2 linked regions of the Hoeflea sp. 108 genome follow. The protein of the gene in region 1 interacts with the protein of each later gene in a pairwise test. Links are inferred from orthologs where the notes say so. Each region holds a gene or a part of one and is shown in the gene's direction. Other genes may lie near its edges.

The links.
Region 2: the proteins of accC (region 1) and ribD interact in binary tests that used the Escherichia coli proteins (3 or more experiments, as listed by UniProt). The link is inferred for Hoeflea sp. 108 from one-to-one orthologs.

The regions. Positions count from the first base shown.
Region 1 is NZ_KB890024.1:2,141,812-2,147,668, reverse strand. Bases 819-3,665 are described here. They hold accC (acetyl-CoA carboxylase biotin carboxylase subunit), read left to right. Parts: upstream 819-1,493; coding sequence 1,494-2,837; downstream 2,838-3,665. Other genes in these bases: B015_RS33820 (DUF2155 domain-containing protein), read right to left, coding at 3,624-3,665; aat (leucyl/phenylalanyl-tRNA--protein transferase), read left to right, coding at 2,865-3,479; accB (acetyl-CoA carboxylase biotin carboxyl carrier protein), read left to right, coding at 996-1,475; aroQ (type II 3-dehydroquinate dehydratase), read left to right, coding at 819-968. Outside these bases: B015_RS0110495 (DsbA family protein), read left to right, coding at 1-383; more of aroQ, read left to right, coding at 534-818; more of B015_RS33820, read right to left, coding at 3,666-4,193; B015_RS0110465 (NADH:ubiquinone oxidoreductase subunit NDUFA12), read right to left, coding at 4,381-4,779; B015_RS0110460 (hypothetical protein), read left to right, coding at 4,936-5,418; panB (3-methyl-2-oxobutanoate hydroxymethyltransferase), read left to right, coding at 5,553-5,857. UniProt on the Escherichia coli protein: This protein is a component of the acetyl coenzyme A carboxylase complex; first, biotin carboxylase catalyzes the carboxylation of the carrier protein and then the transcarboxylase transfers the carboxyl group to form malonyl-CoA.
Region 2 is NZ_KB890024.1:1,872,204-1,878,048, forward strand. Bases 1,921-4,755 are described here. They hold ribD (bifunctional diaminohydroxyphosphoribosylaminopyrimidine deaminase/5-amino-6-(5-phosphoribosylamino)uracil reductase RibD), read left to right. Parts: upstream 1,921-2,693; coding sequence 2,694-3,818; downstream 3,819-4,755. Other genes in these bases: glyA (serine hydroxymethyltransferase), read left to right, coding at 1,921-2,055; nrdR (transcriptional regulator NrdR), read left to right, coding at 2,226-2,690; B015_RS0108990 (riboflavin synthase), read left to right, coding at 3,818-4,435; B015_RS0108995 (6,7-dimethyl-8-ribityllumazine synthase), read left to right, coding at 4,550-4,755. Outside these bases: B015_RS0108970 (L,D-transpeptidase family protein), read left to right, coding at 1-575; more of glyA, read left to right, coding at 754-1,920; more of B015_RS0108995, read left to right, coding at 4,756-5,014; transcription antitermination factor NusB, read left to right, coding at 5,011-5,511; B015_RS0109005 (MFS transporter), read left to right, coding at 5,508-5,845. UniProt on the Escherichia coli protein: Converts 2,5-diamino-6-(ribosylamino)-4(3h)-pyrimidinone 5'-phosphate into 5-amino-6-(ribosylamino)-2,4(1h,3h)-pyrimidinedione 5'-phosphate.

The DNA.
Region 1 (5,857 bases):
AGGCCGATCCCGAGCTGCGCTTCGTGCTCAAGGAATTCCCGATCCTCGGACCGGATTCCCAGAAGGCACATGTCGTGTCGATGGCCTTTCACAAGCTGATGCCGGAGAAGTATGGCGAGTTCCATGACAAGCTGCTCGGCGGCGAAGGCCGTGCCGGCGAAGCCCCTGCCATCAAGATCGCCCTCGAGCTCGGCGCCGACGAAGCCAAGCTGCGCGAGGCGATGAAGGACCCGGCAATCGTCGAGGCCTTCAACCGCACCTATGAGCTGGCCAACAAGCTGCAGATCAGCGGCACCCCGTCCTATGTGATCGGCAACGAGGTCGTGTTCGGCGCACTCGGTCAGGAAGTGCTGGCCGAGAAGATCGCAGCGGCCAAGGATTGACGAGCCGAGGCAACCCGCCGGAGGCATTTCGCCCAATGAGCCGTTGTGGACAGCGCAAGAAGTCGCTTGCGCTCTTTCCGCGACGGCTTATGCCGATTATAGAGGGTCCGCCGCGCCAGAGAGGATCTGGCGGGTGGAAAGGTCTGTAGCTTGAAAACGGTTTTCGTCCTCAACGGTCCGAACCTTAATCTCCTGGGCAAACGCGAGCCCGGGATTTATGGCGGCAAGACGCTTGCCGACATCGAGGCCGACTGCCATGCAGCAGCCGCCTCCCTCGGGCTTGCAGTCGATTTCCGCCAGTCGAACCATGAAGGCGTCCTGGTCGACTGGATCCACGAAGCCGGCGAAGAAGCCGCAGGCATCGTCTTGAATGCAGGCGCCTATACCCACACCTCGATCGCATTGCAGGATGCCATACGGGCCGTCTCTCCTCTGCCGGTCGCCGAGGTGCATCTTTCAAACATCCATGCCCGCGAGCCGTTCCGCCACAAATCGATGGTGGCGCCGGTTGCCGTGGGCATGATCTGCGGCTTCGGGCCGCTCGGATACACGCTGGCGCTGCAGGCGCTAGCCGCCCGGCTCTGACCGGAAACAGACAGAAAAGGCTTGAACATGGCGACGAAGAAGAACGATGGTTTTGACCAGCAGATCGTCCGCGACCTCGCAGGGATCCTGAACGACACCAACCTGACCGAGATCGAGGTCGAGCTCGGCGATCTGAAGGTCCGCGTGTCGCGCCAGTCCCAGGCCGTCCACGCCTACGCCGCGCCGGCGCCGCTTCCGGTCGCTGCGGCAGCAGCAGCCGTCAACTCCACCGCCGCAGCAGCGCCCGCGCCGGCAGCAGCCATCGACATCGCCAAGAACGCCGTGTCGTCGCCGATGGTGGGCACCGCCTACCTGGCTCCCTCGCCCGACGCCAAGCCGTTCATCGAGGTTGGCGCTACCGTCAAGGAAGGCCAGACACTTCTCATCATCGAGGCGATGAAGACCATGAACCAGATCCCCTCGCCGCGTTCGGGCAAGGTGACTGCGATCCTGATCGAAGACGCGCAGCCTGTCGAATTCGGCATGCCGCTCGTCGTTGTCGAGTAAGCCGGAAGGCTGCGCGCAATGTTCCAGAAAATCCTGATCGCCAATCGCGGCGAAATCGCGCTGAGAGTGCTGCGTGCGGCCAAGGAGCTCGGCATCAAGACGGTTGCCGTGCATTCCACCGCCGACGCCGACGCGATGCATGTGCGGCTTGCCGACGAAAGCGTCTGCATCGGACCGCCGCCGTCGCGCGACAGCTACCTCAACATTCATCAGATCGTCGCGGCCTGCGAGATCACGGGTGCGGACGCAGTCCATCCCGGCTATGGCTTCCTGGCCGAAAACGCCAAGTTCGCCGACATCCTGGCCGCGCACAACATCACCTTCATCGGTCCCACGGGCGACCACATCCGCATCATGGGCGACAAGATCGAGGCCAAGCGCACCGCAAAGCGTCTAGGCATCCCGGTCGTCCCCGGTTCGGACGGCGCCGTCACCGATGAAAAGGAAGCCAAGCGCATCGCGTCCGAGATCGGCTACCCGGTCATCATCAAGGCCTCGTCCGGCGGCGGCGGTCGCGGCATGAAGGTTGCCCTGACCGAGGCGGACATTGACGTGGCGCTGGCCACCGCGCGCTCGGAAGCGGGTGCCGCTTTCGGCGACGACGCCGTCTACATCGAGAAGTATCTGCAGAAGCCGCGCCACATCGAAGTTCAGATCTTCGGCGACGGCGCAGGCAAAGGCGTACACCTCGGCGAACGCGACTGCTCGCTGCAGCGCCGCCACCAGAAGGTCTGGGAAGAGGCCAACTCGCCTGCCCTGAACTCCGAGGAACGCACCCGCATCGGCGACATTTGCGCCAAGGCGATTGCCGATCTCGGCTACTCGGGTGCCGGCACGATCGAGTTCCTCTACGAGAACGGCGAATTCTATTTCATCGAAATGAATACGCGTCTTCAGGTCGAGCATACGATCACCGAAGCCATCACGGGCATCGACCTCGTGCACGAACAGATCCGTGTCGCTTCGGGCGGCGGTCTTTCGGTCACGCAGGATGACATCAAGTTCAACGGCCACGCCATCGAATGCCGCATCAACGCCGAGGATCCGCGTACTTTTGCGCCCTCACCCGGCACGATCACGCATTTCCACACTCCCGGCGGCCTCGGCATCCGTGTCGATTCGGGCGTCTATTCCGGCTACAAGATCCCGCCCTACTACGACAGCCTGATCGGCAAGTTGATCGTCCACGGCCGCAACCGCGTCGAGTGCATGATGCGTCTCAGGCGCGCGCTGGACGAATTCGTGGTAGATGGTGTCAAGACGACGTTGCCGCTGTTCCGTGATCTCGTGGGCAACCCCGATATCGCCAATGGCGACTACGACATCCACTGGCTGGAAAAATACCTCGCCAAAAGCGAGTAGGCCCAAAGCGAGTAGATTGGGGGTCACATGACCCGACCCTATGCGCCCGGCTTCGGCATACCTACGGACCTTCTCCTGAAGGCCTATGCGTCGGGCGTCTTTCCCATGGCCGAAAGCGCCTCTGACCCGGAAGTCTTCTGGGTCAGGCCGGAGACGCGCGGCGTCATCCCGCTCGACAGCTTCCACATCCCCCACAGCCTGGCCCGTACCATCAGGCGCGGCCATTTCGAAATCCGCGTCAACAGCGACTTCGAAGGCACCATCGACGCCTGCGCGGAGAAGCGCTCGGGCCGCCTGTCGACCTGGATCAATGGGCCGATCCGCGAAGCCTATACGCGGCTGAACAGGATGGGCAACGCCCACTCGGTGGAAGCGTGGCGCGACGGCCATCAGGTCGGCGGGCTCTATGGCGTGTCGCTTGGCCGGGCCTTCTTCGGCGAAAGCATGTTCTCGCGCGAGACCGACGCATCCAAGGTCTGCCTGGTCCATCTCGTCGAACGGCTCCGCGAACACCACTTCGTGCTGCTCGACACGCAATTCACCACCGACCACCTGAAGCGCTTCGGCGCAGTCGACGTGCCGCGTGGAAAATACGAGAAGATGCTGGCTGATGCGATTACCGGCGAAGCATCTTTCGACTGAGTTCTTACTCCATGGCAGGGCTATCTTGCCGGTGATGGATGAAGCGCAATATCCCCGGCGTTGAGCAGACGCAGGCCGGTATGACGCAGCGGCCGCCTGCCGCTCACGCGCCGACGTCAGCCTGGAACACCGAATAGAACGGGATCAGTTGGTCTTGGCGGCCTGTGGCGCCGGCACTTCGGACTTCTGCTTGCAGCCCTTGAGCCAGACGTCATAGACGGCGTGCTCGACGGCGTTGAGGCCGGGGCTTTCTGCAAACATCCAGCCGGTGAAGATGCGTCGGATCTTGCGGTCGAGGGTGATCTCGTCGACCTCGACGAAGGAGTCGGTCTTGGGCTCCTCGCTCTCGGGGCGCGAGTAGCAGACGCGCGGTGTCACCTGCAGGGCGCCGAACTGCACCGTCTCGTCGACATAGACGTCGAAGGTGATGATGCGGCCGGTGATCTTGTCGATGCCGGCGAATTCGGCGACCGGGTTCTTGATGCGCTGAGCCTGGGTGGTCTTGGGCGCAGGGGTCACCTGGGGTGCTGGAGCCGCCTGGGGCTGCTGCTGGTCGGGCGCGGCCTGGGTGTCGTCGAGAGCCGGCAGATCGTCCATGCCCTCGGCCGGCATTTCCTCACTCGGAAAGGCCTGCGGGTCAAGCGGCAGACGCTGGATGCTGTCCTGGGCTGCCGCGTGGCCGAGGCCGGCACACAGTGCCATTGCCGCAAGCAAGGCTTTCGCCTTCGATCTTCCGTCCGACGAAGCCCGGCCAAGAAATGTCATACAGTCGTTACCGCAGTTGCGTCCCAGGGGTGTCCACCCGTGATTCCCATCCGGCCAAAGCTAGTCGCCCCGTGCCGATGGGCAAAGCAGTTAGACGCCAATTGTGGCGACAAATGTCCGCGCCGACGATCTCTGTTCAGGAGCCGGGCGTCCAAGCGTCGTAGTCGCCGGTGACCTGCGGGCGATGTTCGTTGCCGAGCACCGAGCCCTTGGGGCGGTAGGCGGCAGCCGTACCGGTCAGGTTGGGCTGGTGCGGCTTCTGCCAGTCGCGCGGAATATAGTTGTCCTGCGTGGGAGCCACGTCGACGCGATGATGCATCCAGCCGTGCCAGCCGGGCGGAATCAACGAGGCTTCGGAATAGCCCTTGTAGATAACCCAGCGGCGCGTGCGGCCTTCCGAGTCCTTGCCGCCCTCGTAGTAGGTGTTGCCGAACTCATCCTGGCCAACCTTGGTGCCTTTGCGCCAGGTGTGGAAGCGCGTGCCAAGGGTCTGGCCGTTCCACCAGGTGAAAAACTGGACAAGGAAATTCTTCATCGGGTCCTCGCGACAGGCGCGTCGAATGTTTCCTGCTTATGGCGTCAGGCCGAGGCGAACGCAAGCATTTAGACGCCCGTTCATGGCCGCTGCGACGATTGGCAGGCGGCGTTTCACAACCTAGTGTTCGCCGTGAGCCCCGCCGGGAGTGCCGCCATGTCGTTCATGCAGATTCTCGAAATGCTGAGCATGCTGGTGACCATCATCGGCCTGCCGCTCGCCATCTTCATCTTCGTCTACGAACAGCGCAAAGCGCGCATCAACGAAGAGGAAGAGATCTACCAGATGCTGGCGGACGGCTACACAAACTTCCTGACGCTGTCGCTCGATCAATCCGACCTCTACCTGCAGTCGCATGCAGCGACGAAAGGGCTGACCGACGAGCAGCGTGACCGGCTGCTCGCCATGTTCGCCATCCTCGTTGCCCTGTTCGAGCGGGCCTATCTCGTCGCCTATGAGCCGAACATGCCCGAGCGCCGCAAGCGCCGCTGGGCATCATGGGAGGATTTCATCCGCGAGTGGTGCCGACGCGAGGATTTCCGCGCCGCCCTGCCCCAACTGCTCCCCGGCGAAGACCCTGAATTCGCCGTCTATATCGGTCGGATCGCCACCGAGGAGGCAGCGCGAGCGTCGTCCTGATGGACGATGTCATCTCGCAACTGCTCACGTTTTGATCTCGCACTTGCAAAATCATTAGCCGGTCCGTAATGGATTCCGGCCCGCTTGGGCTCTCGGACTGGCTTAGGCCGGAACCGGTCGAGGGAGGAAAAGACATGGCTTCCGACGCGCCAGCGGCTGCAGGCCGCATCACGCCCGCCGAGCTTATGGCCCGCAAGGGCGGGCAGCCCATCGTCTGCCTCACCGCCTATACCTATCCGATAGCCCGCCTGCTCGACCCGCATGTCGACCTGCTGCTCGTCGGCGACAGCGTCGCGATGGTCCTGCATGGCCATGCAAACACGCTAGGCGCGACGATGGACATGATGATCGCTCATGGCCAGGCAGTGATGCGGGGCGCGAGCCGCGCCTGCATCGTCGTCGACATGCCCGCCGGCTCCTATGAAGATTCGGTAGAGAC
Region 2 (5,845 bases), 270 kb from region 1 along the record:
AGATCAACGAGATCGTCGTCAATCCGTACTGGAACGCGCCGGTGTCGATCGTTCGCCGCGACATCATTCCGCTGATGCGCAAGAACCCGAACTACCTCACCGACAACAAGATCCGCCTCATCGCGCCCAATGGCAGCGAGGTCGATCCGATGACTGTCGACTGGTCGACGGAAGAGGCGGCCAAGTATCTGTTCCGCCAGGACCCGGGCGCCATCAACGCCATGGCTTCGGTGAAGATCAATTTCCCGAGCCCCGATGGCGTCTACATGCACGACACGCCGCAGCAGAGCCTGTTCAACAAGCTCATGCGCTTCGATTCCTCGGGCTGCGTGCGCGTCCAGAACGTGCGCGACCTCGTCACCTGGATCCTGCGCGACACGCCGGGCTGGAGCCGCCAGCACTTCGAGCAGACCATCAAGTCGGGCGCCAACACCCCGGTTCCCGTCACCAACCCGGTTCCGGTTTATTTCACCTATGTCTCTGCCTGGTCCACCGGAGATGGCGTCGTGCAGTTCCGCGACGACATCTATGGCCGCGACGGCGTCGACGAGCTGCAGATCACTTCGGCGCTCTGAGCCGACGCACAAGATGCAAAAAAGGCCGCCTTCGGGCGGCCTTTTTTGTTGCTGGCCGAAATGCGACCACGAAATTTCGCAGCCTACGTGGCGACGCTGGGGCAAGTATGTTAATTGCCCGCCGAACCTCCCCGATGCCCCTCCGGATCATTGTCCGGACCAGCAAGGATCAGAACCGATGGCAGCTTCGAAACACCTCGAATCCTTCTTTGGAACCCCGCTTTCGGAGGTGGATCCGGAGATCTTCGGCTCGATTCGCAATGAGCTTGGTCGCCAGCGCCATGAGATCGAGCTGATCGCTTCTGAGAACATCGTCTCTCGCGCTGTGCTCGAGGCTCAGGGCTCGATCATGACGAACAAATATGCCGAGGGTTATCCGGGCAAGCGCTACTACGGCGGCTGCCAGTTCGTAGACGTTGCCGAGGAGCTCGCCATCGAGCGCGCCAAGAAGCTGTTCGGCTGCAACTTCGCCAACGTCCAGCCGAATTCCGGCAGCCAGATGAACCAGGCGGTGTTCCTGGCGCTGCTGCAGCCGGGCGACACCTTCATGGGTCTCGACCTCAATTCGGGCGGTCACCTGACCCACGGCTCGCCAGTCAACATGTCCGGCAAGTGGTTCAAGGTCGTCTCCTACGGCGTCCGCAAGGACGACCACCTGCTCGACATGGACGAGGTTGCGCGCCTGGCCCGCGAAACCAAGCCGAAGCTGATCCTTGCCGGCGGCACGGCCTATTCGCGCATCTGGGACTGGAAGCGCTTCCGCGAGATCGCCGACGAGATCGGCGCCTATCTGATGGTCGACATGGCCCACATTGCTGGCCTCGTCGCCGCCGGCGTGCATCCGTCGCCGCTGCCGCATGCGCATGTCGTCACCACAACCACACACAAGTCGCTGCGCGGCCCGCGCGGCGGCATGATCCTCACCAACGATGAGGATATCGCCAAGAAGGTCAATTCGGCCGTGTTCCCCGGCTTGCAGGGCGGCCCGCTGATGCACGTCATCGCCGCCAAGGCCGTCGCCTTCGGCGAAGCGCTCAAGCCCGAGTTCAAGACTTATGCCGAAAACATCGTCGCCAACTCGAAGGCGCTTGCCGAGAGCCTCAAGGCCACCGGCCTCGACATCGTCTCGGGCGGTACCGACAACCATCTGATGCTGGTCGACCTGCGTCCCAAGAATGCCACCGGAAAGCGCGCCGAGGCAGCCCTTGGCCGCGCCAACATCACCTGCAACAAGAACGGCATCCCCTTCGACCCGGAGAAGCCCTTTGTCACCTCGGGCGTTCGCCTCGGCACGCCGGCCGGCACGACCCGCGGCTTCGGCACGGCCGAATTCCGCGAGATTGGCCAGCTGATTGCCGAAGTGCTCGACGGCCTCAAGGTCGCGAACTCGGATGAAGGCAACGCCGCCGTCGAGGCTGCCGTGAAGCAGAAGGTTGTCGCCCTGACCGAGCGTTTCCCGCTTTATCCCTATCTGGGGTAAGCTGACGCATCGGCCCGAAGATCGGAATCGGTTTTCGGAAAGCACGACTGAGGCCACAAAGGCCTTCACAATTTGAAGCCCTATGCCGGTCATCCCGGCATAGGGCTTCTGCTTTTCGGGATCATGCATTAAGCCTTTCCCGGTCGAGGATTCGAAAGACAAGGCCGAACATGCGTTGCCCCTATTGCCAGTCTGAAGACACGCAGGTGAAGGACTCCCGTCCCGCCGAGGATGGGGCCGCGATCCGCAGGCGCCGCATCTGCCCGGTCTGCGGAGGGCGCTTCACCACATTCGAGCGCGTCCAGCTGCGCGATCTCGTCGTGCTCAAGAAGTCCGGCCGCAAGGTGCCGTTCGACCGCGACAAGCTTGCCCGCTCGGTCGAGATCGCCGTGCGCAAGCGCAATGTCGACCCCGAGCGCATCGAGCGCGCCGTCACCGGCATCGTTCGCCAGCTCGAAAGCTCGGGCGAGAGCGAGATTCCCTCGGGCGAGATCGGCCGGCTGGTCATGGAGGCGCTGAAGTCGCTCGATGACGTCGCCTATGTGCGTTTTGCCTCCGTCTACCGCAATTTCCGCGAGGCCAAGGACTTCCACGAGGTGCTTGGTGAGCTCAAGGGCGACGAGGACGCCGGTTGAACCATGGCCGGTAGCGTCACTGCTGAGCAGGATCTCGTCGATCGGCGCTTCATGGCCGCCGCGATCCGCTTGTCTCGCCGCAATCTCGGCCTGACCTCAACGAATCCTTCCGTAGGCACTCTGATCGTCCGCGATGACGGCAACGGCCCCGTCATCGTCGGATGTGGCGTCACCGCCGTCGGCGGTCGTCCGCATGCCGAGCCGCAGGCGCTTGCCGATGCCGGTGAGCTGGCACGCGGCGCCACAGCCTATGTGACGCTCGAACCTTGTGCTCATCATGGCCGCACCCCGCCTTGCGCCAATGCGTTAGTCGACGCCGGCATCGCCCGCGTCGTCGGCGCGGCCAGCGATCCCGACACGCGCGTTTCCGGCAAGGGTTATGCCATCCTGCGCTCCGCCGGCATCGAGGTGCGCGAGCGCGTCCTGGCCGCCGAGGCTGCCGATCAGCTGGCCGGTTATCTGAATCGATCCGTCAACAAGCGCCCGGAAGTGATTCTGAAGCTTGCGCTTTCGGCCGACGGCATGATCGGCAGGCGCGGCGCGGGCCAGATCGCGATAACGGGCGAGATCGCCCGCCGGCAGGTCCACGTCATGCGCGCCGAATGCGATGCGATCCTGATCGGCATCGGCACTGCCATCGCCGACAATCCCGAGCTTACCGTCCGCCTGCCTGGCCTGCGCACGCGCTCGCCTGCACGCATCGTGCTCGACAGGCTTGTTCGCCTGCCGGTCACCTCGAAGCTGGCGATGTCGGCAAGGGATGTTCCGGTGCTCGTCGCTGCCTGTTCGGAGGGCGACGCCCCAAACAAGGCTGCCCTTGAGCGGTTGGGCGTAAAGTTCCTGGCGACCGAGAGCTTTGACGGCCGCGTCGCCTTGCCCGAGCTGCTCGAGGATCTGGCCAGCAAGGGCATGTCACGCATCATCGTCGAAGGCGGCGCCGATACGGCGCGTGCCTTCCTCGACGAGGGACTGGTCGACCGCATCGCGCTGTTCTACGGCCCGGAAGCCATCGGCACCGATGGCATTGCAGCACCCATCGGGCGAGACCATATACCGGCAGGGTTCAGCCTGGTGCGCGAGGCGCGCTTCGGCGAGGACATCTTTGCCGAATGGATAAGGGAAATCTGATGTTTACCGGTATCGTCACCGATGTGGGGACCGTTGCGTCCGCCGTTCCGCTCGACCAGGGCGTCCGCCTGCGCATCGACACCGTCTACGACCCCAAGACGATCGATATCGGCGCGTCGATCGCCTGCTCCGGCGTATGCCTGACCGTCGTCACCCTGCCGGAAGACACCTCCAATGCCCGCTGGTTCGAGGTCGAAGCATGGGAAGAGGCGCTGCGCCTGACCACGGCCAGCGACTGGCAGGCCGGGCGGAAGATCAATCTCGAACGCGCCCTCAAGATCGGCGACGAGCTCGGCGGCCACATTGTTTCGGGCCATGTCGATGGCATGGCCGAGATCGTCTCACGCGAAGACGAGGGCGAGGCGGTACGCTTCAGACTTGAAGCCCCGCGCGAATTGGCCAGGTTCATCGCGCCCAAGGGCTCGGTGGCACTCGACGGCACCTCGCTGACCGTCAACAAGGTCGAGGGCACCCGCTTCGACGTACTGTTGATCCACCATTCGCTCCAGGTCACGACCTGGGGAGAGCGCAAGGTCGGCGACCGGGTGAACATCGAGATCGACACCATGGCTCGCTATGCGGCGCGGCTGGCCGAGGCTGCGAAGGAAGGGCTCTGAGGGCAGGGGCGGCCCCGCGGTCATGGACCAGCAGTTTCCTTATGTGGTCATTAACACTTCGCTTGCGAACTCCCCCGGTTCGGCCTAATTGACCGGCTCTGCCGGAGATCGAACATGGCCAATGACAAGCAACTGAAGCTCCTCATCATCGAGGCGCGCTTCTACGACGACCTCGCCGACGCCCTTCTGGACGGCGCCAAGGCCGCGTTGAGCGAAGCCGGCGCTTCTTATGATGTGGTGACCGTGCCCGGCGCTCTGGAGATTCCGGCCGTGATTTCCTTCGCGCTCGACGCAGCTGACGACGAAGGTACCGAATATGACGGCTATGTCGCGCTCGGCACCGTCATCCGCGGCGAGACCTATCATTTCGACATCGTCGCCAACGAATCCTGCCGCGCCCTGATGGACCTCTCGGTCGCCGAGTCGATCGCTGTGGGCAACGGCATCCTGACAACCGAGAACGAAGAGCAGGCCTGGGCGCGCGCGCGCCGCAGCGAAGGCGACAAGGGCGGCTTTGCCGCGCGCGCCGCACTCACCATGATCGCCCTGCGCGAGAAACTTGGAGCGGCCCGATCGTGACCTCTTCCGAAGGCAAGGACCAGCCAGTCGTCCGCCACGCCAACAAGCGTGGCGCAGCCCGTCTTGCCGCCGTGCAGGCGCTCTACCAGATGGACGTGGCCGGCAGCGGCCTGCTCGAAATCACCGCTGAATACGAGGCGTTCCGCCTCGGCAAGGAAGTCGACGGGGCGCTCTACCGTGAAGCCGATGCCCAGTGGTTCCGCGCCATCCTTGCCGGCGTCGTCGAGAATCAGAAGTTCGTCGACCCTGTCATCCGCGAGTCGCTGACCGAGGACTGGCCGCTGTCGCGCCTCGATTCCACTTTGCGCGCTATCCTGCGCGCCGGTGTATTCGAGCTGATGAAGCGCCAGGATGTTCCGGTTGCGGTGATCGTCTCGGAATATGTCGACATCGCCAAGGCTTTCTACGTCGATGACGAGCCCAAGCTCGTCAACGCAGTGCTCGACCGCGTCTCTCGCAAGCTGCGCGGCGAAGGAAAGGGCAAAGACGCATTATGACCGGTGGCGAACGCGAAGCGCGGCGAACTGCCTATATCTTCGCCGCATCGCAGGCCATTATCGGCTCAGCTGCTCCCATTTCCTTCTCCATCGGCGGTCTCGCCGGCTACTATCTGCTCGGCGACGACAAGTCGCTGGCAACGCTTCCCATCACCGGCTTCAGCCTCGGCCTGGCGCTCGGCGCCCTGCCGGCAGCCGCCATCATCCGCGCCATCGGGCAGCGCAGCGGCTTCATGTTCGGCACCGCCGTCACGGCAGCTGGCGGCGCCATCGCCACGCTCGCGCTGTTCCGCGCCGAGTTCTGGCTGTTCGTTTTCGGCCTGCTGCTGCTCGG